DNA from 2 places in the Caldicoprobacter guelmensis genome. Region 2 is predicted to be linked to the other one. Evidence: a T-box and tRNA genes for the amino acid it is inferred to sense, from the RefSeq annotation. Region 2 holds a T-box; the other holds one or more tRNA genes.
The links. The T-box of region 2 lies ahead of metG (methionine--tRNA ligase). A T-box ahead of a tRNA ligase gene usually reads a tRNA of that ligase, here a tRNA-Met.
Positions count from the first base shown of each region.

Region 1 (7,566 bases), on a different contig from region 2:
TTGACTTTAATATTGCCAGCTTGTGCAGGAGTGAGGAGAACGGAGCCGCCGACCCCTGTTCCTGAGCAGATGGCAAAGAAGCCACCCATTCCTCAAGCTTTGGGCAGCCCGACCGGGCAGGAGCCGCGGCTTAAGGTGTATATAAAGGAAGAAGGCAGGGTACAGGAGATGCCGTTTGAAGAATATGTAGCCGGAGTTGTAGGGGGAGAGATCAAAAACGATTGGCCGATGGAGGCCATTAAAGCTCAGGCCATTATTGCCAGAACTTTTGTTCTCAAATTCATAAAAGATAAAGGTCACTCTAAATATGGCAATGCCCACATTTCAACTGATATTGAAGAAGCTCAAGCGTGGAATATGGAAGCTGTTAATGAGCGTATAAAGAAGGCGGTAGCTGAAACGAGAGGACAAGTGATCGTATATAATGGAGATTATGTAAATGCATGGTTTCATTCCAATGCGGGGGGGAAGACAGCTACGGCTGTAGAAGGTTTGGCTTACAAGGAAGGCAATCCCCCTTATATACAGGTTGTCAGCTCCCCTGATGATTCTTCAGTTATCCCTCCGGATGAAAAGAGCTGGAGTGCTGAGTTTTCAAAACAGGAAGTTATAAAGGCTGTTAAGCAAATGGGCAAACAGATAGACGATTTTTCCAGTATCAAGATAGGTAGAAGGGGTCCATCAGGGCGTGCTATAGAAATCGTTCTCGATTCCACGCCGGTTTCGGCCCCTGACTTGCGCATCGCACTGGGGAGCACCAGGATGAAGTCAACCCTGCTGGATGAGGTACGGTTAAACGGCGACCAAGTTATATTTAAAGGCAGGGGTTATGGGCATGGCGTGGGTATGTCCCAGTGGGGTGCTTATAGCATGGCTAAACGAGGGAAGAAAGCCGAGGATATAATTAAACATTACTTCAAAGGTGTTCAGATCGTTAAACTGTGGCCTTAAGGTGGATTTAAAGCCCGGCAATATAAAGCCGGGCTTTTGCATGCATACATTGAAAGCAGTAATCATATAATCAACTAAGGGTATTATATCAGGGGGGAACGGGATGATCAGGGAGATGGATGATAAAAAAGCTGTAAGAAGTAGAAGCCACAGCGTGCTTATGGAAAACCGCGAGAAGGTGACCATAACAGGTGTAGTTGATGTTGACAGCTTTGATGAGGCAACAGTAGTGTTGGTGACCGATATGGGCTACATTACACTTCACGGCCAGGACCTCCACATAAACAAGCTGAACCTGGAAGAAGGACAGCTCATAGTCGAAGGGGAAATTATCGCTCTCCAGTATAGCGATCACGACGGGCTAGGAGGAAAGGGTTCCGGCTTTTTTAGCAGGCTATTCAGATAAAAAAGGGTGCATATTGTATGCTGATGTCAACGGCTAACCAGGTATATGTCTTTCTGGCCACAGTTTATGCGGGAATGGTTGTGGGATTCATTTATGATTTGAACAGGGTATTTCGTTGGACATTTAAGCCTAGGCCGTGGGTTGTGGGCATAATGGATTTGTTTTTTTGGCTGGTGGTAGCTGCCTTGGTGTTTGTAGCTCTACTATATGCCAATGACGGAGAAGTGAGATTTTATAATTTTGTCGGACTGGCAATAGGGTGGAGCCTATACCTGCTGACGATAAGTCCTTGGGTGATAAAAGCATTAACACTTATATACAGAGTTATAGAAAAGGGGGTTAGATACATCATCAGGTTTGCGTCCTGGCCTTTGCGTGCTCTGTTTAATTTTTTTAATAAGATTAGTGAGAAAATTAGGGCATAAAAAGAGGATTTTTATGTGAAACGTCGAATAATAATACTTAAGAAAGGTTAGAGTCGTTGTTACAGTGGGTAAAGGCAGTTTTTTCTTGAGAAGGTGATGGAATGGCAAGGCGTAGGTATGTGCTAAAGCCCAGAGCCAAGCTGATGATTGCGGTGGTGATGATCGGCTATTTTATTTTTACTTTTGTTCACCAAGAAATAAAGATGCGGGAGCAGCATGTACAGATGGAACACTTGAGACAGCAGATTCAGCAGGTTGAAGAATACAATGCCGAGCTGGAACGCCAGATCGAGTATACAAAATCGGAGGAATACGTTGAAAAGGCGGCCAGGGAGCGCTTTGGGTGGGTAAAAGAAGGGGAGATAAAATTTATCGAAAAACAGAACTGATAAAGAGGAGGAATTTGTTTCTATATGCCTGTTGAAGTGGGACAAGTAGTGGAAGGTAGGGTATCGGGCATAACCAAGTTTGGAGCGTTTATAGTATTGCCCGATGGGCGGACTGGCATGGTGCACATCTCCGAAGTGGCAGATACCTATGTAAAGGACATACATCAATATTTGAGGCAAGATGAGAGGGTAATGGTAAAGGTTTTGTCGATAGATGAGAGGGGCAGGATAAACTTATCCATACGCAGAGCTCAGGAACCTGTCATGACCTTTGAGGAACGCTTAGCGAAGTTCATGAAGGAGAGCGAAGAAAAGCTCAAGGACATAAGAAAGAATCGCGAGGCAAAACGAGGAGGTGGGTATTGGCGCGGGAGGGGTTGAAAGCTTAAAAGGTGATAAAAAGATAAAAAGGTTGAAGAGGGTATTGACTTAAAAAAGATTTTATTATAGAATATAACTTGCCGTTAGGGAGAAGGAAACATCAAAGAAAGCTTAGACGTCGCGGGGTGGAGCAGTCAGGTAGCTCGTCGGGCTCATAACCCGAAGGTCGAGGGTTCAAATCCCTCCCCCGCAACCAGTTTTGTTTTAGAGAGATTAAAATGCATGTTTGATATTGCGGCGGCGTAGCTCAGTTGGCTAGAGCATTCGGTTCATACCCGAAGGGTCAGCGGTTCGAATCCGTTCGCCGCCACCATTGTTATAATAAAGGGCCTAAAAAGTTAAATCGATGTGGGCGCATAGCTCAGCTGGGAGAGCACTTGCCTTACAAGCAAGGGGTCATAGGTTCGAGTCCTGTTGCGCCCACCAGTGTTTTAAATCTCCGGAGAGGTGCCGGAGATTTTTTATTTTCTCAAAATCATGTCTGTAATCCTTTATGGCGTTCTTTAGAGAAAGATGCTGATATTTTTGGATGTCTGCGGCTTTTTCGCTTTTTTTAAAGTTTATGTCGTAAAGTTTTCAAAGTTTATTTCCTAATGTTGACAAAATATTTATCGAAGCTCTGGTATAATGAGTGTGCTTCGATTATAACATATTAGAAATGTAAAGCGGGTGGTGTGATGGTCATGCAGAGGGAAGCATACTCTTACCAGGATTTGAGTGGACATGCTGTAAGGCGGATTGCAGTTTTGCCGGTAATATGGAAACAAATATCTTATGACATTCTAATATGCACGTTATGCTTTTTAATGGGACGAGCAGTGATTTTCGAAGAAGTAGCTCCCTTTGGGGTAGCGCTGTTTGCCAGCGTAATACCTAGGAAGAAAAATGCGGCTGTATATTTAGTTGCAGTCATATTAGGGCTTTTAAGCCAGGGGGTGCACCTTTTTGTGCTAAAGTACATGCTGACAGCCTGCCTCCTTTTCATTTATAGCCAGATTCCTCTTGTAAGGCGAAAGAAATTGAGTGTATTGCATGTGGCTTTGGTTGTTGGTTTTGCGCTTTTGTCTGTTAATTTGACGTTTGCTTATCTTCAGGGAATGCTGTTTTATGACTTGATTCTTGCTGGACTGGAAAGCGTTATTGGCATGATTATGGTTTATGTCTTTAGCCCGGTAATGGATTTACTCATAAATATAAGGTTTCGTCGTGTATTGGCTAACCATGAATTGATTGGTACCGCTATTTTCCTTGGGTTGCTGACAGTGGGTTTTTGGGAGATTAGCCTATTTGGCATTTCTCTTCGTAATGTATTTGCTATCGTGTTGGTATTGCTGTCTGCATATGTAGGTGGGGCGGGTATTGGAGCATCCATAGGCTGTATGGTTGGACTGTTCATTTCCATGGCCACTCGCCTGTCTGTTGAATTTATAGGGATTTTTGCTGTGGGTGGAATGATAGCAGGGGCTTTTAAAGATTTGGGAAGAGCTGGATTAAGTCTGGCGTTTATCTTATCTAATGCCTTTATGACCTTTTATATTAATCGTTCAACTGTAACCATACTTCCTTTTAAAGAAATTGCAATATCAAGCTGTTTATTATTTTTAGTTCCTCAACGGGCTGTTGGATATATGCGGCAGATCTGGAATCTGGGCCATATTAGAGAGGAGGGCAGTAGATATACCTCTAAACTGAAGGAGCTTACAGTAAGCAGGCTAGAGGAATTTTCGCATGTGTTCCATAATTTGGCACAAGCATTTTCGCAGATTTCTCAATTTGACGTGATAAAAGGTCGGGAAGGTATAAACAGGTTGTTGGACGCGGTGGCAAGCAAGGTGTGTACAGCCTGTACATTTTATCGAAATTGCTGGCAACGCAACTTCTATGCTACCTATAACAACATGTTTGACCTTATAAGCATAATAGAAAATAAGGGGAACATACGAAAGGAAGACCTGGCGGAGGACTTATGCAAAGCCTGCTTTCGCGTGGACGAGGTTGTAAAAGCCATGAACGAGGTTTATGAGGCTTACAAGTTTAATTACAGATGGCAACAAAAGATAGAGGAGTGTAGAAATCTGGTGGCTCAACAACTCGAGGGAATATCTCGGGTGATAACCCGATTGGCACAGGAACTTGATATAGATGTACGCTTTAAAAAAGACTTAGAAGACGCTATTCTGGTGGAGTTGGATAAAAGAGGTATACATGTCCGAAATGTTATGGTAATAGAAAAAGCGGATGGGAGGATGGAAGTAAGCATTACCCAAAAGTCATGTGGTGGTCGAAGAGAGTGTACGCGCATTGTTGAAAGAGCCGTAAGTGAAGTGCTGAGGAGACCAATGTTATGTAAAACCGATGAGGGCAGAGGTTGTTCGCATCCGGAGTGTACCCTTAAGTTTGTCGAGGCTCAAAGGTATAAGGTGATGACTGGAATTGCCAGAAAAGCCAGAGAATATTCAGATGCGTGTGGTGATAACTATTCATCTATACCGATAGATCAAAACAAGTATCTGCTGGTTTTAAGCGACGGAATGGGTTCGGGCAGCAGAGCCGATGCAGAAAGCAGCATAGTGGTTTCGCTGCTGGAAAATTTTCTTGAGGCGGGATTTGACCTCAACTCGACCATTCAGACCATAAATTCAGTGCTGATACTTCGTTCCAGAGAAGAGATTTTTGCGACAGCTGACCTGTGTGTGATAGACTTGGTGACGGGCAGCGCTGATTTCATTAAAATTGGAGCGGTATCTACCTTTATCAAGAAAAAGGATGGTGTAAAGGTGATAAAGGCGCCGGCTTTACCTATGGGAATACTAGAAAATATCCAAGTTGAGAGGGTTAAGGAAGCGCTTGAAGACGGTGACATGATCATTATGATGACTGACGGGGTTTTAGACAGCGTAGAGGTAGGACTAAATGCCGAAGAGTGGATGATAGACGTAATTTCGAAGCTAAATACAAGCAATCCTCAGGAACTTGCAGACCATATAATGAATGAGGCGTTAAAAAAGGCTGATGGGATTGCACGAGATGATATGACGGTGATGGTAAGCCGGGTGTGGAAACCGTATTTTTCGTGAAATTTACCCTTGAAAAATACGCACAAAAGGGCTAAAATGTTAATATTCTATTTTGAGTGTAATAAAAAGGTGATGGGATGCTGGCAAAGGTTCTCCAAACCATTCACAAGTACAATATGTTATCACAAGGGGAACGGGTATTGGTTGGTATCTCTGGAGGACCTGACTCTGTGGCTTTGTTGCATGTTTTAAAACAGCTTGAAAGGGATATGGGCATTTGTGTGTATGCTGCCCATATACACCATGGAATTAGAGGGACTGTTGCTGACCAGGATATGGAATTTGTGGAGCGGCTGTGTCAGCAGTGGGATGTCCCTTTATTTGTTGAAAAGGTGGATGTGCCGCGTGTGGCTGATGAAAGGGGGTTGTCTTTAGAGGAGGCAGGTAGGATTGTCCGCTACCGCTTTTTTGAAAAGGTGCTACAAGATATACGAGGTCATAAAGTTGCGCTGGGACACAATCGTGATGATCAGGCTGAGACCATCCTACATCGCGTATTGCGTGGAACAGGGCTGCAGGGGTTGCAGGGCATAAAGCCGGTACGACAGAACAGGTTTATACGACCTCTTATAGAGGTTTCGAGGGCGGAAATAGAGGAGTATTGCCGCAAAAACGGCTTAGAATTCAGGATAGACGCAACCAACCAGGATATGACCTATACTCGCAATCGAATACGTCATGAGTTGATACCATATATAAAGCAGTACTTCAACCCTAATATCGTAGATACCCTTGTCAGGATGGGAACAATAATACGCGATGAGGAGGAGTTTTTAGAGGATTACTGTAAGAAGGAATATGATAGGTTGGTGAAAGCTCTTAGCCAAAACCGACTCAGCATTGATTTGGGAGGATTGCTGGTTCAGCACATTGCCATCAGGCGCAGGATGTTGAGGAAGGCTTTAATGGTTGTAGGTGGGACTCTGGATGAGATAGGCGCCCATCACATTGAAGATGTGCTGGATATGGCGCTTAACTCCACGACAGGCACCATGCTCACTCTGCCCAATGGCATGAGAGTGTTAAAAAAATATGACAGCATTGAGATATGGCGCGGGGAGTTGCCCTCAGTGCCGCTGTTTGAATATTTTCTAGACCTTCCTGGCAGGGTTGTTATAAAGGAGTGTGGCATTGAAATCAAAGCCCATAGGGTGCAGCGCCAAGAGGTTTCTTTTTCTTCTCCTTGGCGTGCGTATATTGATGGAGACGTTATCAATGGGAATTTGCGGGTACGCAACAGAAGACAAGGGGATCGCTTTAAGCCGTTTGGCCTAAAGGGAAGCAAAAAGCTTAAGGAGTATTTTATCGACAAGAAAGTGCCCCGACATGAGAGGGATGGTATACCGCTAGTGGCGGATGAAAAAAACATCATATGGGTGGTGGGATGGCAGATCAACGATGATTACAAGGTTACGCCACAGACCCGTAACATTGTGCAGCTTGAGGCACGAAAGATATGAAAACTAGCAGAGGAGGAGGAATATGTTGGAGGACGTAGGAAGAATTCTCATCGATGAACAAGCTTTAATGCGGCGCATAGACGAGATGGGGGAAGAGATCACTAGAGATTATCAGGGTAAGGATCTAGTAGTTGTAGGGATATTGAAGGGATCGGTATTGTTTTTAGCCGACCTTGTCAAGCGTATAAGGCTTCCGTTGGTTATGGATTTTATGGCGGTGTCAAGCTATGGGAGTTCCACCCACTCGTCGGGCGTGGTACGCATAATCAAGGACCTAGATGAGGAGATAGAGGGCAAGGATGTCCTCATAGTAGAGGACATAATAGATACTGGTCTTACCCTCAATTATCTAACTGAGTTGTTGATGTCCAGAAATCCCAGGAGCTTGAAGATATGCTGTTGCCTGGATAAGCCTTCTCGACGCAAGGTGCCTGTAAAGGTGGACTATATAGGTTTTAGCATTCCCGATGCGTTTGT
Region 1 is NZ_JAFBDW010000004.1:63,362-70,927, forward strand. It holds gene JOD02_RS06460 (SpoIID/LytB domain-containing protein) at 1-951, shown strand, start outside; gene yabP (sporulation protein YabP) at 1,055-1,357, shown strand; gene yabQ (spore cortex biosynthesis protein YabQ) at 1,375-1,782, shown strand; gene JOD02_RS06475 (FtsB family cell division protein) at 1,884-2,171, shown strand; gene JOD02_RS06480 (S1 RNA-binding domain-containing protein) at 2,196-2,552, shown strand; tRNA gene JOD02_RS06485 (tRNA-Met) at 2,672-2,748, shown strand; tRNA gene JOD02_RS06490 (tRNA-Met) at 2,789-2,865, shown strand; tRNA gene JOD02_RS06495 (tRNA-Val) at 2,903-2,978, shown strand; gene spoIIE (stage II sporulation protein E) at 3,236-5,629, shown strand; gene tilS (tRNA lysidine(34) synthetase TilS) at 5,746-7,089, shown strand; gene hpt (hypoxanthine phosphoribosyltransferase) at 7,112-7,566, shown strand, end outside.
Region 1: it has a tRNA-Met gene. The T-box ahead of metG (methionine--tRNA ligase) is inferred to sense a tRNA for this amino acid. The anticodon was not compared.

Region 2 (7,566 bases):
TATCGCTTCCGTTGTGGTATGCACTATAGTGTTTGGTAGATAAACTAATTTTTGTAAAATTTGTCTAAATGGAAGTTGACAAATAAAGCCTTTTAGCCTTAAAATCAATTCATGAGATGGTATCAAATTCTATTTTGATCGGAGGGTATCAGGGTTACTTATGAAAATAGACGTATATGCATTGCCAAACAGTGTGCAAGAAAAAGAGCTTAAAGAGCGCATAGCTGTTGTCGTGGATGTACTTCGTGCCAGCAGTACCATCATTACTGCTTTACATAATGGTTGTAGGGAGGTCATTCCGCTAATTGACATTGAAGAAGCCATAAATCTATCTAAGAATTATGAAAAGGGTACCTTTTTATTAGGTGGGGAAAGAAACGCTCAAAAGATAGAGGGGTTTGACCTTTCAAATTCTCCGTATGAGTATACCCGCGATGTGGTGGAAGGGCGTACTGTACTTATAACCACTACCAACGGTACTAGAGCTATAAGAAAAGCCAATGAAGCAAAGGAAGTTATCATTGGAGGATTTTTAAACGCAGCAGCTGTAGCCCGATATATTGGGCAAAAAGAAGAAAATGTGGCTTTTATATGTGCGGGGACTGACGGAAAGTTCTCGTTAGATGATATTCTAGCGGTAGGTGCAATGATTGATGCGCTTCAAAATACGGGAAAGCCACTAGATATGGATGATTTGGGTTTGGTATGCCTGCAAATGTATTCTATCCATAAGCAGGATCTAAAAGAAATATTAAAGCATACGTACCATTATAAAAATTTGGTAAAGGCTGGTTTTGAAGCCGATGTAGATTATTGTATTCAGTTAAACCTGTTACCAACTATTCCTGTATATCGAGAAGGAGTTATAAGGGTTTTAAATATTGTATAAAAAGAGCTGTTTTTATGTGCCTTTACTTAATATAATCCTCATAATGAAGGTAGAGCGTTTCACAAATTAAAGGGCTATGCTCTGGACTCAGCATAGCCCTTTAATTTGCCTTGAATTGAGATTTTAATACTTATTTAGAATTTCAAGAAGAACATTTTTTGCTTTTAAAATATCTTCCTTTTGTTTGGGGCCGGATATTTCTCTCTCTATGATTAATGGTCCTTTATAATTATACTTTATAAGCTTTTCTATTAATAAAGGGAAATTAACCATGCCTTCTCCCACCGGTGTCTCTTGGCCCAACTGCCTTCCATTGGTTGGATACCTACCGTCTTTTACGTGTACACCCCTTACGAGGTCTTTAAATATATCCACGGCATCTATAGGATTGGCTTTGCCGTAAAGTAATAAATTAGCTGGGTCGAGGTTTATTCCAAGGTTATCTAGCCCCACATCTTCTATAGTTCGAACCAAGGTAATGGGAGTCTCTTGCCCTGTTTCAAAGTTGAAATATATGTTTAAGTTCTTGCAGTAAGAAGCCACTTCCCTTACTGCAATTATAGTTTCACGGTACTCCGATGTAGATGGGTTTTCGGGGATAAATCCTACATGGGTGACGATGTCGTTAACTCCAAGCATGCTGGCAAAATCTGCTCCTCGTTTCAGTGCTTCCATCCTAATGTATCTGTATTCCTTTGGCACCAATCCTAGAGTTAAGGGACCATCAATAAAATTCCATACCTTTGGTCCTGGCCATCCTACCCATACGCTAGTTATTTTTATCTTGTCCCCCACTATCTCTTTTAACCTGTTTGCATTTTCTTCAGTTAGTATGTCTACATTCCATGCGTTTATCTGACAACTATGAAGGCCGAGTTCTTCTAGTTCTTCTACCCCATTTTGGAGTAATTTCTCCAGAGATATGATAACGCCTATATCAAGGTTATACAATCAACTTCACTCCCTTTTTTGTTTGGTGATTTATCAACTTTAGATGTAAATTAAAAAGATCCGCTTCATCTACCAGAATTTTGTCATCTGGTATCCGCGGTTATTAGATTTCAATTTACAGCTCTATAAATTTGCCGCCGTTGTCAGCTGATTCTATTTCAGCTCGGGCGATGCGTATGGTCTCCATGGTGCTGTATGGTGAGGCTACCTCGATAGGGGTATCGTTGATTAGTGCGTTTATAAAGTACTTTATTTCTCGGTAATAGCCATTTTCTTTCGGCAGGTCAGGTGTGAAAGATTTGCTGTCATTAGGATTAACCTTGAGAATGCCTTTTTCGTATATCACGTTGCCTTTTTCAAAGTTTACTCTGTATAACATGCTAAAGCCATACTCACCGTTTAGTACCCAGTCGTCTTCGGCTGTTATTACTTTGCCGTCTTCATAGATGTATCGAGTGGATACGATATCATACCCGCTACCTGGAATGACATTTTTTGCTATTGTGGAGACCGCTTTAGGCGTGCCGAATAGCCAGTTTATCATATCTACATCATGGATGTGCTGATCTAAAATTGCTCCGCCGCTTTTCTCCTTTTGCAGCAACCAGTTCTGATACGACCACTTAGGGGTCCCGCCACCGCGGAAGAAGTATCCAGCAACTACTTTCCCGAACCTGTTGGTCTCCACGCATTCTTTGAGGTACTCATATTCTGGCCAGAAACGCAGGCATTGGGCAATCATCAGCTTTTTGTTATTTCTCTCGGCAGCTTCTATCATGGCCTTACATTCGTCCACGGTAAGAGCCATGGGCTTTTCACACAGTACGTGTATTCCTTTGTTGAGAGCTTTTATGGCTACCTCGGCATGTAGGTAAGTAGGTAAAGTGATATCTACATAGTCCAGCTCTTCCTTTTCAAGCATTTCGTCTATGTCCGTGTACAGGTTGTACTTTGAAAAGTCGTATTTTTTGTTGCCCACATCGATGTTACCGGGTAAGAATTTATTTTCAAACTTGTCTTTGTCTATGTCACATATGGCTACCAGCTTGACCGGGAACCCCTCAGCTTCAAGCCTTATATAGTTATCCAAATGGCCTCTTCCCATAAATCCTATGCCTATAAGGCCTACCTTTACCATATATATCTCCTCCTTTTATTTTTATCTTCCCAAAATTCTATCCATGGATTTAGATGTATTGTATATTATCTGATTAGTATAATGAGTGTAATTAGGTATCATCTCAGCGATAACATAATCGTCATAGCCTACTTCTTTAAAGGCCTGCATTACTTCGGGGAAGTTTACGTCTCCGGCCAGGAGGTCTACAAACCCTTCCAGCGTACCAACCCTTCTCCTGAAATCCTTAAAGTGTACTTTTTTGATGCGTTTGCCCAGGATCCTTATCCAATGTTCGGGATATCCCGTATATATGATATTGCCTACATCCAGATAAATTCCCACATATGGGCTATTGATTTTATCGATGAAGTCCCTCATCTCCAAGGGTGATAACAGGAATTTGTTCCATACATTTTCAAGGCATATACTGACTTTGATGGCTTCTGCCTCTTCTTTAAGTTCCATAAAGGCTTCTAAGGCTCGCTCATAAGCTATATCATATTGTACTACTTCGCTGTCGGGTGAAAGCCCTGCTACCATGCCCGGCACCACCAGAATACCGTCTGTTCCAAGTAAAGCTGCCGTTTCCAACTGTTTTTTTACTATGTCTTTGGATTTTTGCCTGATTTTAGGGTCTGAACTGCTAACGGGATATGTCCAGTATAAGCCAGTTGCAAGGCTGGCTATTTCGATGCCGGTGTCTTGTGCTATCTTTTTGATTCTTAAAATATCCTTTTCGCTGCTGTTTAAACTGACTTCGCCTTCCTCATCCAGGCTAAGTTCGATGCCTTCAAATCCGGCATCTTTAGCCATGGCCATGCATTCGGCTACCGTCATGCCTTTTTTAAATGACCAGACGTTTATACCTTTTTTCATATTAAGCTTGACCTCCTTCCTTTATTGATTTAAGAATGAGATTTTGTTAAAATTCATATATGGATTTCTATATAGAGATGGAACAGGTTTTCACATCTTAGATTATATATCAGAAATGGTTGTTTTTCTTTGCGAAAAAAGGCTAATTTTTTATAATATCGGACACTCTTGTTTAGAAAGGAGAATATATTGCCTTGTCCGTAAATAGAAAAGTGGAATACCCTAAAATACCCCTAAACAGCGTTATAGAGATAAACGAAATTGTGAGCCTATTTTATTTTGAGTACGCCAAGGATTTTGTGTTCGAAGGGGAAAGCCATGATTTTTGGGAATTCCTCTATGTGGATAAAGGCCAGGTGGAAGTGATGGCTGATACAGAGGGCTACCAGTTAGAGCAAGGGGAGATGATATTCCACAAGCCCAATGAGTTTCATAGCGTATGGGCCAATGGCAAAATAGCTCCGAATTTAATAGTGGTATCATTTGTGTGCAACAGTCCTGCTATGAAATTTTTTGAAAACAAGATACTCAAAGCAGGAGATGAGGAAAAAGCTATACTGGCTAAACTTATAAAGGAGCGTGCCAATTGTTTTAATAAGAAGCTTAATGAGTTTATTACCGTTAATGATAAACGGGATAATGAACTGTTTGGGGCTCAACAACTTATAAAGATATATCTTGAGCTTTTGCTTATAACGCTTATAAGGAATAATACCGTAGTAAAGAGGCAGGAGCGCATTTCTTCTTTGACTAGGCGTCGGGCAGAGGATGATTTGGTAAACCGTATGATATGCTTTATGACACAGAATATTGAAAAAAACCTTACTGTGGACGATTTTTGTAGGGAGTTTTCCTTGAGCCGTAGCAGGATAAAAAGCTTATTTAGGGAAAAGATGCATACAGGTGTTATGCAGTATTTTAGGCGAATGAAGATTGAAAGAGCCAAAGAGCTTATAAGGGAAGAGAACTATAATTTTTCTGAAATAGCTGAGAAATTGGGTTTCAGTTCAGTCCATTATTTTTCTCACGTATTTAAAAAAATCACCGATATGAGTCCCTCGGAATATGCCATATCAGTCAAATCTAAAGCAGAACTGCCGAATGAATAAAAGCTATTCACAACCGCTTGGTTGTAAAAGCAAAATGTTTTGGGAAATATCTGAATAATACTTGACACAATGGATAACATCATAGTATAGTAATTTTGAACTTGTAAACGCGATGAAGGGAAGAGTAGGCAGGGATGGCCCGCCTTTAGAGAGCCGGGGCAGGTGAAAGCCGGTGGTAGTGGCCCCTGTTGAACATGGCCCTGGAGCGGAGCGGTCGAAGTAGCTAGTAGGCCGCTACGGGAGGTCCCGTTATAGATGCAGGTGATGATGGTCACCGATAGAGTTTTTCGCCGCGAGGCGAAAAAGAAATAGGGTGGTACCGCGAAGGTTACCCCTCGCCCCTATGTTGGAGCGAGGGGTTTTTGTGTTTTAGTTGATTGGTGTGGTTGTATTTTGGTTATTGGATAGAGGGGTATGGCAGAAAGTTTAACAGCAAAAAAAGAGGAGGGGTAAACTATGGCTGACAAAAAGACTTTCTATATCACTACTCCTATATACTATCCCAGTGACAAGCTGCATATTGGACATGCCTATACTACGGTGGCGGCTGACGCTATGGCTCGATTTAAGAGGCTTACCGGTTATGACGTCATGTTTTTGACTGGGACCGATGAACACGGGCAAAAAATAGAGCGGTTGGCTAGAGAAAAGGGGGTAACACCTAAGGAATATGTAGATAACATAGTGGCCAGCATTAAGGACTTGTGGAAGCTGATGGATATATCCTACGATGATTTTATCCGCACTACTGAAGAGCGGCATGAAAAGGTGGTACAAAAAATATTTAAAAAGTTATATGACCAGGGGGATATCTACAAGGGTGAATACCAAGGTTGGTACTGTACCCCCTGCGAATCGTTTTGGACTGAGAGGCAGCTGGTGGACGGCAAGTGTCCGGATTGTGGCCGAAAGGTGGAGCTGGTAAAGGAAGAGGCTTATTTCTTCAAATTGTCTAAGTATCAGCAACAGCTTATAGAGTATATCGAAGCCCATGACGAGTTTATACAGCCGCCTTCGCGGAAAAACGAGATGCTCAACAATTTTTTGCGTCCGGGATTAGAGGACTTGTGCGTATCACGTACTTCCTTCAAGTGGGGTATCCCTGTGCCGTTTGATGACAAGCATGTGATATATGTGTGGATTGATGCCCTTTCCAACTATCTTACTGCCTTAGGCTACATGACTGAGAATGATGAGAGATACAAGAAGTATTGGCCGGCTGATGTACATCTGGTGGGTAAGGAGATCGTAAGGTTCCATACCATTATATGGCCTATAATGCTACTGGCTCTAGGAGAGCCACTGCCCAAGCAGGTGTTTGGCCATGGTTGGCTGGTGTTGGAAGGGGGTAAGATGTCTAAGTCCAAAGGCAATGTGGTGGACCCGGTGGTGCTAGTTGAGCGTTATGGTGTGGATGCTATACGCTACTTCCTGCTTAGAGAGGTGCCCTTTGGCGCTGATGGGGTCTTTTCCAATGAGGCTTTGATTAACAGGATAAATTCGGACCTTGTAAACGATTTGGGTAATCTGGTCAGCCGCACCATAGCTATGATAGACAGATATTTTGATGGTTTGGTACCACAGCCGGGAGAGTTCCAGGACGTTGATGTGGATTTAAGGCAACTGGCTCTTTCTACTCCGTCAGCGGTAGAGCAATTGATGAACCGTTTTGAGTACAGCAATGCTTTGGCTGAAATATGGAAGCTGATTGGCAGAGCCAACAAATATATTGATGAAACCACTCCGTGGATTTTGGCTAAGGACTCGGATAAGCGTGAGCGACTGGGTACTGTGCTTTATAACCTGGCTGAATGCCTCCGTATGATATCGGTGTTGATCAGCCCGTTTATGACCAGAACGCCCCATAAAATCCGTGAGCAGCTTGGGATAAAGGATGAAAGCCTTACCACTTGGGAAAGTTTATCTCAGTTTGGAAAGCTGCCGCCAGGAACCAGGGTACAGCGCGGTGAGGTCATATTCCCTAGATTGGACATTGAGAAGGAGCTTAAGGAGCTAGAAGAGATACAGCAGAGAATGAAGCAGGCCAGTCAGAGCGAAGGGGCAACCCGCACTGCCCAGGATACGGTACAGGCTGGGGGAGAGGATGGGCAGCAGGGACATCGACTGAACTCGGATGATAAAAGACAGGCAGATGGCCAGATTAGCATTGATGACTTTGTAAAGCTGGACATCAGGGTGGCCAGGGTTGCGAGCGCTGAAAGGGTTGAAAAGAGCAACAAGCTGTTGAAGCTGATCCTAGAGGTAGGGGATGAGAGGCGCCAGGTTGTATCGGGGATTGCCAAGTATTATACGCCAGAGGAGCTGGTGGGCAAGAAGGTCATATTGCTGGCTAATTTAAAGCCTGCCAAGCTTATGGGAATAGAGTCTGAAGGCATGATACTGGCTGCCACTGACGAAAGAGGGAACTTGGCACTGCTTACGGTGGATCAGGACATAGCAAGTGGTTCTAAAATAAGTTAGGGGTATATGAAAGCCATAAAATAAAGGTCGAGGGGAGAAAGATGCTTTTTGATACCCATGCACACCTTGAGGATGAAATGTTTGATGAGGATAGGGATCAGCTGATAAGGGAGTTGCCAGAAAAGGGTGTGGCCTACGTT
Region 2 is NZ_JAFBDW010000011.1:14,762-22,327, forward strand. It holds gene JOD02_RS11020 (spore maturation protein) at 1-43, shown strand, start outside; gene JOD02_RS11025 (2-phosphosulfolactate phosphatase) at 161-889, shown strand; gene JOD02_RS11030 (sugar phosphate isomerase/epimerase family protein) at 1,013-1,840, opposite strand; gene JOD02_RS11035 (Gfo/Idh/MocA family protein) at 1,956-2,978, opposite strand; gene JOD02_RS11040 (sugar phosphate isomerase/epimerase family protein) at 3,000-3,836, opposite strand; gene JOD02_RS11045 (AraC family transcriptional regulator) at 4,031-4,945, shown strand; T-box leader at 5,049-5,291, shown strand; gene metG (methionine--tRNA ligase) at 5,402-7,426, shown strand; gene JOD02_RS11055 (TatD family hydrolase) at 7,468-7,566, shown strand, end outside.